4 regions of the Bacillus sp. NPDC094064 genome follow, and region 1 is predicted to be linked to each of the others. Evidence: riboswitches for the same ligand, from Rfam matches in the RefSeq annotation. Region 1 holds a riboswitch; each other region holds the start of a gene.
What was found. A riboswitch is a leader RNA that binds a small molecule or an ion and turns the genes downstream of it on or off. The one in region 1 is predicted to bind lysine.

Region 1 (3,217 bases):
CAAGCTTTCGTAATCATTAAAACGATAAAGATTGTACATAAAAAAGGTACAGTTAATTGCAATGCTTGCAGTGCAAGTGGTACGAGAATGAGGAACGTAAATAATAATGGGAAAAGCTGAATGATGTAATTATATAGAAGAGACTTTTTGAAATAAGAAGTTAACTTCTCTTCTAGTGCCAGTAAATAGACAGCATCAGGCTTTTGGATAAATGTTCGTATCGGGCATCTCGATATAACCCCGGTTAGGACGATTGTAATAAACAATAAGGATACTCCTTTAGAAGGAGCTGTTTTAAGAAACTTTGCGTAATAGTAAGCGCCTATACAGGAAGCGAAGATGAAGCTATATAGTAAACCGTTAATCATACGTGCAAAGTATGTAATGATATTTTGAATATGTTGTTGGAAGCGACTGCTCCATAATGATTCGATTGACATGTTTTTCACCTCTTTGTTCTATTATATATGTTTTATAAAAGAAAAAACGAGCAAATTGCGTTATGCAACTTGCTCGTTTTTCTTTTCGTCATTTTTTTTCTGATCACGATTCATTAATGGATAGAAGGCAAAACCGATTACGAATAATCCGATTCCGAGAAGGAACGTTTTTATATCAGATGCGCCTGTTTTAATAACCCATAGTGCATAGCAAAGTGCGATGACTGCGACTATGCCATCCATAATTCTCGAACTCATTTCATTTTTATACGTTTCACCAGTTGCGACTAGTTTTAACTGGAAGATTGGCGAAACGAGATATGGAATAAGGTAGGCCAGTGTTGAGACGGTTATAACGAATGTATAAGCTTCCGCAATGGTTCCTGATAATGTTGAGAATAAGAACACTTGCGACATAATGTTTGTTAATCGTAATGAGTAAATTGGACTTCCTTTTTTGTTTGTTTTTGCGAAGAAGGAAGGGAAGAAACCTTCTTTTGCTGCTTGATAAGGTACTTCTGAGCTTAATAAAATCCAGCCTAAGATGGAACCGAATAGGGAAGTAAGAGCAAGTAATGCCATAAGTTTCCCGCCGCCATGACCCATTGCAGCGTTTAGTGCATCTGCTAATGGACGTTCAGAAGCTTGTAATTTATCAACGTGAAGTACACCCATTGTTAAAATTGTAATTCCTAAGTAAATGGCAACTGTAATTAATAATCCTGCAACTGTTGCACGTTTTACTGTTTTGGGAGAGGTAGCTCGGTTTGATAAAAGAACCGCTGATTCAATCCCTATAAATGCCCAAAGCGTTGTAAGAGCAGCTAAATTTACTTGTGAAAGGAGGCCGTGTGATACGCCTTCTTTATCGATCATCGGTGTGTACCATTGTCCAAATTTTGAAGCTTCGAATGCAAATAAAGTAACGACGATGAATAAAAGGAATCCAGTTATTTTCGTTGTAGTTGCTATGAAGTTTAGTTTTCCAGCTCCGCTTACACCGTTTGTTAAAATTAAATGAGTTCCCCATAGTAAGGCGGAACAAATAGTAAATGTAATAAGTTTTCCAACTTCTACATTGAAAGAGCCGATTGAAAATAGTAGTCGTGTATCTTTCATAATCGGGAAGAAAAGTGATAAGTATCCCGCAAATGATGTAATGATGGCAACGTTACTTGCCCAGTTTGCAACCCAATATCCCCATACCATACTGAAACCAGCCATTTTTTTCTTTTTTGGTGATGAGAATAAAGCATATGCATGACTTTGTGGTCCTGTCGTTAAATCAGGACGACGAATTGCTAAATTACCGAAAACAAGAGCTAGCATTAAAACACCAAACCCTGTTGTTAACCAAGCTAAAGTGACACCGAGAGGGCTTGCTGTTTGTGCCAACGTACTTGGCACCATGAAAATACCAGCGCCAACCATGTTACCGACAACGAAAGCTGTTAGTACCCAAAAGCCCCATTTTTTTTGTTGCATAGAAAATACCTCCAAAGTTAGTATAACCAAGTCAAGCGAGGAGATATGTATGTCTTCCCAAGTCAGGAAGAGAAGTCCCAAACAAAACAAAAAAAGCACGTAATTTGCCGTTACATGCTTTCTATCTTATAAGAAACCCACGACATACCTCTCGATAGCTCTCCACAAACGAAACGTTTGTGACAGTTCTGCACTTATTAAATGCAGACCCAGCAAGCGTGCATGGTGGACACGACTTACTTCGGCAACCATTCCTTTCTCATTTCTTCATCAATGCCACTACATCTCCTGAAATGATACTCTTAATGATTGCAACCTCTACCTCACCGAGATACGAATGAGGATTTAAATATTAAATTAACGTATTTAAGAGTAACAAATGAATTTTTATACGTCAATGGATATATCAATAATCAGATTATAGAGAAGAGTTTGTGATTAAAAGGGAAGGGATTATTATGTAATATTGAACTTTCATAATATAATAAATATTATGAGAGCTAGAAGATTGAGAAGGGGATGAAGTATATGTCTACAGGTCATAAAAATTCCGTAATAGGTGTGCTAGATTCGGGAGTTGGGGGATTAACAGTTGCGAGTGAAATTATAAGACAATTGCCTAAAGAGAGCATTTATTATATTGGTGATAATAAGCGTTGTCCGTATGGACCAAGAAGTGTAGAGGAGGTACAATCTTTCATATTTGAAATGGTTGAATTCCTCCAACAGTTTCCGTTAAAAGCTCTAGTTGTAGCATGTAATACTGGTGCAGCAGCTGCATTGACTGCGCTGCAAGAAGCACTGTCCATTCCGGTTATTGGCGTTATACATCCAGGAGCAAGAGCGGCAATTAAAGTGACAAAGAAAGGGAAAATCGGAGTAATTGGAACTGTAGGTACGATCCAGTCTAATATGTATGAAAAAGCATTACACGAGCTTGATACATATTTGGAAGTGCATAGTCACGCGTGTCCGACTTTAGCTACAGTTGTAGAAAATCAATTAGAAGATATAGCATATGTAGCGCAGCAAGTGAAACAAGCTTTACTGCCATTAACGAAAGAAGATATAGATACGTTAATTCTCGGATGTACGCATTATCCACTTTTAGAGTCTTATATTAAAGAGGAACTAGGAGAGGATGTAAGGATTATTAGTTCTGCAGAAGAAACAGCGATAGAGTTAAGTACAATTTTACAGCACAAAGGAATCCTGTCTGACAATTTGAATCCGAAGCATCGGTTTTTTACAACAGGCTCTGTTTCTTCATTTGAACATATTGCTGAGAGATG
Region 2 (3,217 bases), on a different contig from region 1:
ATGAAGCTAGAAAAGTGATTGGCTCTGTAGATACGAGTGAATTTCCTGTTTCGCTCGCTGCAACAATCGGCTTCTTCATCTCACTTGGCTGGGAACAAGTAAGCTGGGTTTGGGTATTCTCCTTAATGCTTGGCGGTATTGTTGCAGCTCCAATTGCAGCATGGTTAGTACGCATCGTTCCATCTCATTTACTTGGCGTATTAGTTGGTGGTCTTATTATTTTTACGAATATACGTACACTACTTACAACATTTAAAGTGGATCCAACTATTATTTCACTTTCTTACGTGGCAGTTGGTCTTGTCGTTATTATATCTATTTTTATTGCTGTCCGTAATCATTCGAAACATTCGACAATTGGATACCCGACAGATCAAAAACAAATACTACCTTAATTACAAAAATACCGCCCGATTTATTTCGAGCGGTATTTTTCTATTTTCCAATTGATCATCGTTTCTGTAGCTTCTACTCTCTTCATATGTAATTTTTCTAATACACGGATTGAACCATAATTATCTTGAAGTGTCTCTGCAATAACCGTTTCTACTTCTCCTGTCTGAAAAGCCCACTTTATTAATTCAGCTACAGATTCTGTAGCATATCCTTTATTCCAATATTTCTCAATAAAACCGTAACCAATTTCTACTGTACCATTCTCGCTTGGTTTCCCTTTAAAACCTATATCCCCTAGTACGATGTCATCTTCTTTTCGAATGACATACCATGCGCCCCAAGGTAATAAAGCCGCATCTTCTTTTACATGTTCTACATGGCCTATAATATGCGGACCACTGTTATACCCTTGTTTTTCAGCAACACGAAACATCTCTTCTGTACATGGTACTATATAGAGCCTTTCCGTTTCTAATTTCATAATGATTTCCCCTTTTCCTTTAAACGTTTATCTCATTATAACAAAAAATATGACCACATTATGAATGTCGAATTATATTTTCCGAATTTTCTTTTAATTTTAAAGGGTTTTTCATCATTTTTTGCGAAACATTTGTATAACAATTTCTTTCTTTATTTTTTGTTACATAACAGTAGGTTCGGGTGGAGTTTTGCAAACGTTTCCTAAACAATAACCGATATTTTTTGACTTTTCCTAACAAAATCCCTTGCAATATATTCAGAAAGTGATTACAATTGCGATATATTAAAAATCTTAGCAATATATAAATCCTCATCAGTCCGATGAGGTAGAGGTTGCGACTTTTAAAAGTAAAATGGACGAGACACAGAGAATGTCACCGACTCCGTTTGAAAGGAAAAGTTGCCGAAGTTTATATTTCTTCTCTGGAACTATAAGCTGGGGCTGTCTCCGAAAGGAACAGAACTGTCACGTTTACAAAATTACCGTGTAAACGTGGGGTGCTATCTTAACGGAAGGGTATGATGGGGTGGTTATTTGTGAAACGTTCCGCCAAATTCCTTTGGCGGTTTTTTGTACTTTTCTCCCCCCGCTCCTTCCTATCTTACAAGAAAAGGAGTGTTGAACATGAATAGCGCAACGAATCAAACTACCTCTAAAACGCAAACTACACAAGGAAAAGGTGAATTAAAACGTAGTTTAAAATCAAGACACCTTACGATGATTTCTCTCGGTGGTACAATTGGTACCGGACTATTTCTTGCCAGCGGTGGTGTTATCCATACAGCTGGACCTGGTGGTGCATTAGTTGCATACGCCGCAATTGGTATTATGGTTTATTTCTTAATGACAAGCTTAGCAGAACTCGCAGCATACATGCCTGTAACTGGATCTTTCAGCACGTATGCAACAAAATTTGTTGATCCATCACTTGGTTTCGCACTAGGATGGAACTATTGGTATAACTGGGCAATTACGATAGCGGCTGAACTCGCAGCTGTATCGTTAATTATGAAATTTTGGTTTCCAGATACACCTTCACTCGTTTGGAGTGGCCTTTGTTTAGCTATTATTTTCCTTTTAAACTACTTATCTGTTAAAGGGTTTGGTGAATCTGAATATTGGTTCGCACTTATTAAAGTAGTTACGATTATTATCTTTTTAATTGTCGGTTTTATGATGATTTTCGGCATTATGGGCGGCGAATCTGTTGGCTTTAAAAACTTCACTGTTGCAGATGCACCATTTAACGGCGGCATTATGGCAATTATCGGTGTATTTATGGCAGCTGGTTTCTCCTTCCAAGGTACTGAATTACTTGGGGTAGCTGCTGGTGAAACGTCTGATCCAGAACGCAATATTCCGAAAGCAATTCGTTCGATCTTTTGGCGTATTCTTTTATTCTATATCCTTGCGATTCTCGTTATCGGTTTATTAATTCCTTACACAACTGAAAGCCTTGCTGCAAGTGATGTTACAGTAAGTCCATTTACACTTATTTTTGAAAAAGCGGGCGTTGCCTTTGCTGCTTCTGTTATGAACGCTGTTATTTTAACTGCCGTACTATCTGCTGGTAACTCTGGTATGTATGCATCAACTCGTATGCTTTGGGATTTAGCTCGCCAAGGCAAAGCACCGAAGTTCTTAGGGAAATTGGATAGCCGCGGCGTACCTGTTAACGCATTAATCGTAACATCAATTGTTGGTAGTGTCGCTTTCATCGCTTCTTTATTCGGTGACGGCGTTGTATACATTTGGTTATTAAACGCATCTGGAATGTCTGGCTTTATCGCATGGGTTGGGATTGCAATTAGTCATTATCGTTTCCGTAAAGCATATATCGCACAAGGAAAAGATTTAAAAGACTTACCATATAGAGCAAAATGGTTCCCGTTCGGTCCAATCTTCGCATTTGCACTTTGTGTCATCGTCATTTTAGGACAAAACTATGGCGCATTTATGGGAGAATCTATCGATTGGAACGGTGTATTCGTTTCTTACATCGGTTTACCACTTTTCTTAGTACTATGGTTAGGATATAAATTTACGAAGAAAACAAAAGTGATTCCACTTGATAAATGTGAACTAAAATAAAAGTGCAACGAGCAAACAAATTTGTTTGCTCGTTTTTTATTGCAATGCTTCTCCCTTCCCTATTGCTCCTGTTTTTGCAATAATAAAGGAAATATACATAAAGGTTGGGATACTATGAACATTCGTATTACTGATGAAGCAAAAGCAGCTATACATAGATTAGAACGTGAAGATAAAAAGATCATTCGCATTAGAGGGACAATGACAAACTCTTGTAGCATTTTCGTTGATGTGGATTTAATTTGG
Region 3 (3,217 bases), on a different contig from region 1:
TTTGCGTCTGTATAGTTTTTAATTTCAGAGAATCCGTCTCCGCTTGCAAATACACGTTCAGCCGAAGATTTAGATTGAAGTGTAATATCAAATAGGTGATATGTGTATAAACCTAAATTTTTCACGACAGTTTGACGGTCAAATGAGCGTGAGAACATTTGTGGTTTATAAATAACGGAAACAACAATTTGCAGTGCTAATAATGCTGTTACACCACTAAAGAAAGTTCGCTTCTCAGAGCGGGAAAGTGGTGTTCTATCACAAAATGACGGGTATTTACGCGAAATAAACATTAAAATAATTGCATCTGCAAATAAAAGTAATGTTTTATACGTAAAGAGCTCTTTTATACTCGTCCCTAAGTCAGCCATATTATTCGTTTGGAATAAAACTGGGAACGTAACAAAATCGTTATAAAACCCATAAAACATTGCGTTTCCAAATAAAATAAATGACAGTATAAAACTGATGCCAATTATAATTCGGTTTCGATATTTAGATGCAAGTAAAGCAAAACCGAAAAATAAAAGTAGCGATGCTAGTGGATTAATAAAAAGCATAAATTCTTCAAAGAAGTTATCAATTTTAATATCAAATGCTAGCTTGTACACAATATATGTTTTAATCCATAATAAAACGACTGCAATGAGTGCAAATCGCAGTTTTGGAAATAAACGTTGCAGCATAATATACTCCTCTCCTAAAAAGCATGACAGTTCTTGTGAGCCTATTGAATTAGCGCCTCACTTTATATATACGAACAGTCCTTTGTTATTATGATTATTATACTATGAGTATCATTATACGAAAATAAAAGGGAGTTGTGGACTTTTTTATAATAATTGAGTAGAAAAAGAGTGGTGGGAGACAATAAAATGGAGTTTCTTTGTATGATAATGATCGTGCGCAGAAAGAATCACGTAATAATACGGAGGTTATAATGCGAAAATTATTATATTGTATAGCATGCAGTAGTTGTATCCTTTTTGCTTCACCGAGTGTTTCAATAGCTCAATATGATGCCCCTCTTATGGAAGATGCACTTTATTCTGTTTTATTTCCAAAAATAAATAAAGCAATTGAAAAACAATATGGGAGCTTGAAACCTTATCAATGTCCTAAAATTATTAGTTTAAAAAAAGTGTATAGTGGTGCATATTTATTTCAAGCGAGTATCGAAGTGACGAAGTATGAGCGAATTGGTGGGAAAATTGCTCCACCATTTGAAAAAGTAACAATTACATTTAATAACGATGAAGGCGAATGGGAAGTAACAAAGATTATAGTAAAGCGCTTACCAAATGACACGGAATTAAACTGCAAAAAAACAATATAAAAAATTGTTTGACAAATAAAATGGTCCTTTGGTATTGTTAATAGCAACAATTAGATGTTTGAAAATTAAATAGACTTACCTCATCTACTCTCAAAGGTAGAGGCCGCGATAGGAAAGAGTAAGCTATGGGAGATTTAGTGGAATCTGTGATCATAGGTTGAAAGGGACTATTGCCGAAATATAAGAATGACCACCTTATTCATATATTGGGACTACATTGAATAAATGTAGTACTGTCATAAGATTTATTTTATGGAGAGCTATTTGGAGATGTTGATGCGGTTTCTTATTTTGAGAAGATAACACCTTGTTTATTTTTTCAATATATATTTTTCCTAATAAGAAACGCGTGTGAACATTGTTCCGCGCGTTTTTTGTCTATCTAAAAGCGTGCTGCAATGAATAGAAGATTGGGGTTATGAGTTTTAGAGGAAATAAGGGAGGAATTCAAATGTATTTACACGGCACAAGCCGAATTAATGGGCAAGGACACTTAGAAATTGGAGGGTGCGATACGACGCAGCTAGCAAAACAATACGGAACACCACTTTATGTATACGATGAAGAGTCTATTCGAGGGAAATGTCGTGCATTTCATCGTGCTTTTCAAGAAAGTGGTTTCTCTTATCAAGTAGCATATGCAAGCAAGGCGTTCTTGTGCATGGAGATGTGCCGAGTAGCTCGTGAAGAGAATATGTCATTAGATGTTGTTTCAGGGGGAGAGTTGTATACGGCGCTCCAAGCAGGGTTTCCGGCATCACGCATTCATTTTCACGGAAATAATAAAACAGAAGAAGAAATGATTATGGCTCTTCAGGCGAATATTGGTTGTTTTGTAGTAGATAATTTCTTGGAATTAGAAATTTTACATGATTTAGCAGTGCAATATGGGAAATTTGTGAACATATTAATCCGTGTAACGCCTGGAGTAGAGGCGCACACACATGAATATATTACAACAGGCCAAGAGGATTCAAAATTTGGATTTGGTGTTTCAAATGGTCAAGCGATGCAGGCGATAGATCTTGCTTTACAAAAATCAAATTATAATGTGTTAGGTATTCATTCGCATATCGGATCACAAATATTTGAAACAGCTGGTTTTGTTCGAGCAATTGAAGTTCTACGCCATTTTTTAGAAGAAGTGAGAGAGCAAACAAACTATGTAGTAAAAGTGTTAAACGTAGGAGGAGGATTCGGAATACGCTACACAGATTCGGATACGCCATTAACACTTGAGACATATGTGCGAGCTGTAACGAGTGCAGTGAGAGAACAATTTACAGTCTGTAACTATCCATTGCCAGAAATTTGGGTTGAACCAGGCCGCAGTATTGTAGGTGATGCGGGAACGACACTTTATACAGTCGGATCTGTGAAAGATATTCCTGGTATAAGGAAATATGTTGCAGTAGATGGTGGAATGACAGATAATTTAAGACCGGCCTTATATAACGCTCGTTATGAAGCGATGTTAGCGAATCGAGGAAATGATGAGAACGAGGAAGTTGTTTCGATTGCAGGGAAATGCTGTGAGAGTGGAGATATGTTAATTTGGGATATTACTCTACCGAAAGTTGCTTCTGCTGATTTACTAGCAATTTCTTGTACAGGGGCATACGGGTACTCAATGGCGAATAATTATAATCGGATTCGTAGACCAGCTGTCGTCTTCGCGAAAGGTGGTACATCACAAATTGTTGTAGAGCGCGAAACATATGAAAATATTATTGGGAACGATCGCATACGTATTAAAGAACTTGTTTAAATGAGAAAAGGAGTTGTTCAGATGGGCAATTCCTTTTTTGTAAAATAAAATAATTAAAATATATCGGAAAACTAGGATTGAAAAAAATCAGAATTGTGATAAAATACAAATAC
Region 4 (3,217 bases), on a different contig from region 1:
GTGCAGTCTTTATTATCGGAATTGGTGATGTACTTCGTTCAGGTGAAAAACATGACGGACGTGCAGCTGATTATGACGATTGGAAATTAAACGGTGACATTTTATTCTGGCACCCAGTACTACAAGCTTCATTCGAATTATCATCAATGGGAATTCGTGTTGATAGTAAATCACTTGATGAGCAATTAACGAAAACAGGTGATGACTTCAAACGTGAGTATGATTTCCATAAAGGGATATTAGAAGACGTACTACCATTAACAATTGGTGGTGGTATCGGACAATCAAGAATGTGCATGTATTTCCTACGTAAAGCACATATTGGTGAAGTTCAATCTTCTGTATGGCCTGACGATTTACGTGCAGCTTGTAAGAAAGAAAACATTCATCTGTTTTAATAGAAGTGAGAAGAGTCAGTAGTATTTCCTAGGAAAGAGTATGACGATTAATTTGAGTGTTTTATAATGATTTTTGGATGTCAATAATATGTTAAAAAGCTGTTTGTATAGAATCTTGAAATCTATGCAAACAGCTTTTTATTTATAAATAGGAAGGAAATAGATTTATATGACTTTTGTAAGTTGCAATAAAAATATTAAATTATACCATTTGTACTAAAGGCTCAATTTTCGCCATAAATGATTGATGCAGCGCCTCAACACCTGTAACTAAATGAAGGCGGTCAATAACGACAGATACTTTAATTTCTGATGTACTTACCATTTTAATATGAATATCTTCTTCTTTTAAAGTAGTGAACATATTTGCAGCGACACCTGGGTTAGATACCATACCAGATCCTACAATTGATACTTTTGCTAAATGATTTTCATGTTCTACTGACTCATAGTGAAGAGTTTCTTGATTTTGTTCCAACACTTCTAAAGTTTCTCTTAAATCATTAGAGTGAATGGAGAAGGAGAGATGAACAGTTCCTTCATTTGTAATACTTTGAATGATAATATCTACATTAATGTGTGCTGCTGCTAATGTAGAGAAAACTGTTGAAAGTGAGCCTTGTTCCAATCCTTTAATTGTGACACGTGTAATATTATCCTCAAATGCAATACCTTTAACGATTGATTGTTGTTCCATGTTACATTCTCCTTTTACAATTGTTCCGTTTTCTTGTTCCATACTTGAGCGGACTTCTAAAACGACATTATGATTTTTAGCAAATTCAACAGCACGCGGATGTAATACGCCAGCACCGAGGTTGGCAAGCTCTAACATTTCGTCATAAGAAATTTCATCTAATTTGTAAGCCGTTTTTACAACTCGTGGATCAGTCGTGTATACGCCTGTCACATCCGTATAAATATCACATTTTTTCGCTTTTAATGCCGCTGCTAATGCGACAGCGGTCGTATCAGAGCCACCACGTCCAAGCGTTGTGATTTCACTTTCTATACTCATACCTTGGAAACCAGCTACGATAACAATTGTGCCTTCAGCAAGATAAGACTGAATACGATCTGTATTAATGTCAGTAATCCGTGCACTACCATGTACAGATTCTGTCGTAATACCAGCTTGCCATCCTGTTAATGAAATGGCGTTATAGCCTTTTGTTTGTAATGCCATTGTTAATAATGAAATGGTCACTTGTTCTCCTGTAGATAGAAGCATGTCCATTTCACGTTTACTTGGGTTTTCCGTAACAGCGTTAGCAAGTGCTACTAGTTCATCCGTGCTTTTGCCCATTGCCGAAACGACAGAGACAACGCTATGTCCCCTTTCATATTCTTCAATAATTAAATTTGCTACATGTTGAATGCGTTCGACGCTTCCGACAGAAGTGCCACCAAATTTTTGTACAATCGTTTCCATTACGAATTCCTTCTTTCGTCCATTTTTAAGAATAGGTTAGGACATATGCAAATCCCAATATTCCTGTAGTTACCAGAGAGAAAAACAAAAAACACCATCTCAAATAAGTGAGGATGGTGCTGTTACAGGAAAAGGGAAACAGAAAACGGAGCTAATAAAAAAACCGCCAAAAAAGGAATATCATGAAAATGATATCTCTTTTTTGTAGATAGCTCTTCATACGTACATGTTTGTACATATGACAGTTCTGTTTCTATTCGAAAACAGCCCCAATTGATAAATGCAGAGAAGTTTATCAATTTCGGCAACACTTCCTTTCTTCTAATTTCATAGACATCTCTGTGTCTCCATTAGAATACTTATAAGTATTGCAACCTCTATCTCACGTTTTAGGCGAGAGTGTTTGATTTATAAAGTTGTGGGTAACATTTGTTTTATAATAATTTAAATTTTCCGGGGAATCAAGTGTTTTATGTATTTTTTTAAAATTCTTTCTATTTACGGGGGAGTTTGTGAAAAATGTAGCAAAATAAACTCATTGCATGTACATTAAAAATATAGTGCACTGGAGGTGGAAGAATGCAAAGGAAAAAACCTATTTATGTTTCGATAGAAATGGAAACAACGATAGAGAAATTATGGGAATATACGCAAGAACCAGACATACATACAGAGTGGGATGCTCGCTTTACTGAAATTTCGTATTTAGAGAAAAAAGAGGGAGAACCGCAGCAATTTTTGTATAAAACAAAGATCGGATTTGGACTTGAAATAGCTGGGGAAGGGGAATCGATAGGTGAGATTAGAAAAGAAACTGGAGAACGAATTTCGTCTTTGAAATTTTGGACAGACAATCAATTATCGCTTATACAAATGGGGCGTGGGTATTGGAAGTATACACCGAATAATGAATACATTCATTTTGAAACGCAATATGATTATGATACAAGATTTGGCCGTATAGGAAATGTAATAGATTCATATATTTTTCGCCCGTTATTAGGCTCTGCGACTGCTTGGAGTTTTGATGCTTTAAAATTATGGTTAGAAAAGGGACTTCATCCTAAGTTGCTAATTAGAAGAACAATGACATATTGGCTCGTTTGTTTTTTATTTTCTTTTGTATGGCTATATCAAGGGATTGTACCGAAAATAATCTTTACCCATCCAGAAGAAGTGAAAATGCTTTCGGTCATAATTGGTTCAACTGAAAATAGTATTTTTATTCTTAAAATAATTGGGCTGTTAGAAGTTATTTTTGGTGTCATATGGTTACTTCCATTTCCAAAACGAAATGTATTTATACTACATATTTTCATGTTAATAGCCTTAACGATAGCAGCAGGATGTACGAATATCACAAGTTTTACAGAGCCGTTTAATCCAA

Region 2: it holds a riboswitch for lysine, as region 1 does, so the genes downstream of both, ACQKNI_RS02075 (amino acid permease) here and ACQKNI_RS17025 (amino acid permease) in region 1, are expected to answer to the same signal.
Region 3: it holds a riboswitch for lysine, as region 1 does, so the genes downstream of both, lysA (diaminopimelate decarboxylase) here and ACQKNI_RS17025 (amino acid permease) in region 1, are expected to answer to the same signal.
Region 4: it holds a riboswitch for lysine, as region 1 does, so the genes downstream of both, ACQKNI_RS07455 (aspartate kinase) here and ACQKNI_RS17025 (amino acid permease) in region 1, are expected to answer to the same signal.

The regions. Positions count from the first base shown of each region.
Region 1 covers NZ_JBNNUI010000007.1:89,699-92,915, forward strand. Annotated here, with positions in the region: gene ACQKNI_RS17020 (ABC transporter permease) at 1-440, opposite strand, end outside; gene ACQKNI_RS17025 (amino acid permease) at 501-1,925, opposite strand; lysine riboswitch at 2,073-2,254, opposite strand; gene racE (glutamate racemase) at 2,454-3,217, shown strand, end outside.
Region 2 covers NZ_JBNNUI010000001.1:386,045-389,261, reverse strand. Annotated here, with positions in the region: gene ACQKNI_RS02085 (sulfite exporter TauE/SafE family protein) at 1-395, shown strand, start outside; gene ACQKNI_RS02080 (GNAT family N-acetyltransferase) at 416-877, opposite strand; lysine riboswitch at 1,199-1,391, shown strand; gene ACQKNI_RS02075 (amino acid permease) at 1,505-2,971, shown strand; gene ACQKNI_RS02070 (iron-sulfur cluster biosynthesis family protein) at 3,086-3,217, shown strand, end outside.
Region 3 covers NZ_JBNNUI010000002.1:235,161-238,377, forward strand. Annotated here, with positions in the region: gene ACQKNI_RS05815 (LTA synthase family protein) at 1-686, opposite strand, end outside; gene ACQKNI_RS05820 (DUF3888 domain-containing protein) at 941-1,336, shown strand; lysine riboswitch at 1,426-1,607, shown strand; gene lysA (diaminopimelate decarboxylase) at 1,788-3,104, shown strand.
Region 4 covers NZ_JBNNUI010000002.1:553,075-556,291, forward strand. Annotated here, with positions in the region: gene asnA (aspartate--ammonia ligase) at 1-398, shown strand, start outside; gene ACQKNI_RS07455 (aspartate kinase) at 601-1,830, opposite strand; lysine riboswitch at 2,032-2,218, opposite strand; gene ACQKNI_RS07460 (DoxX-like family protein) at 2,410-3,217, shown strand, end outside.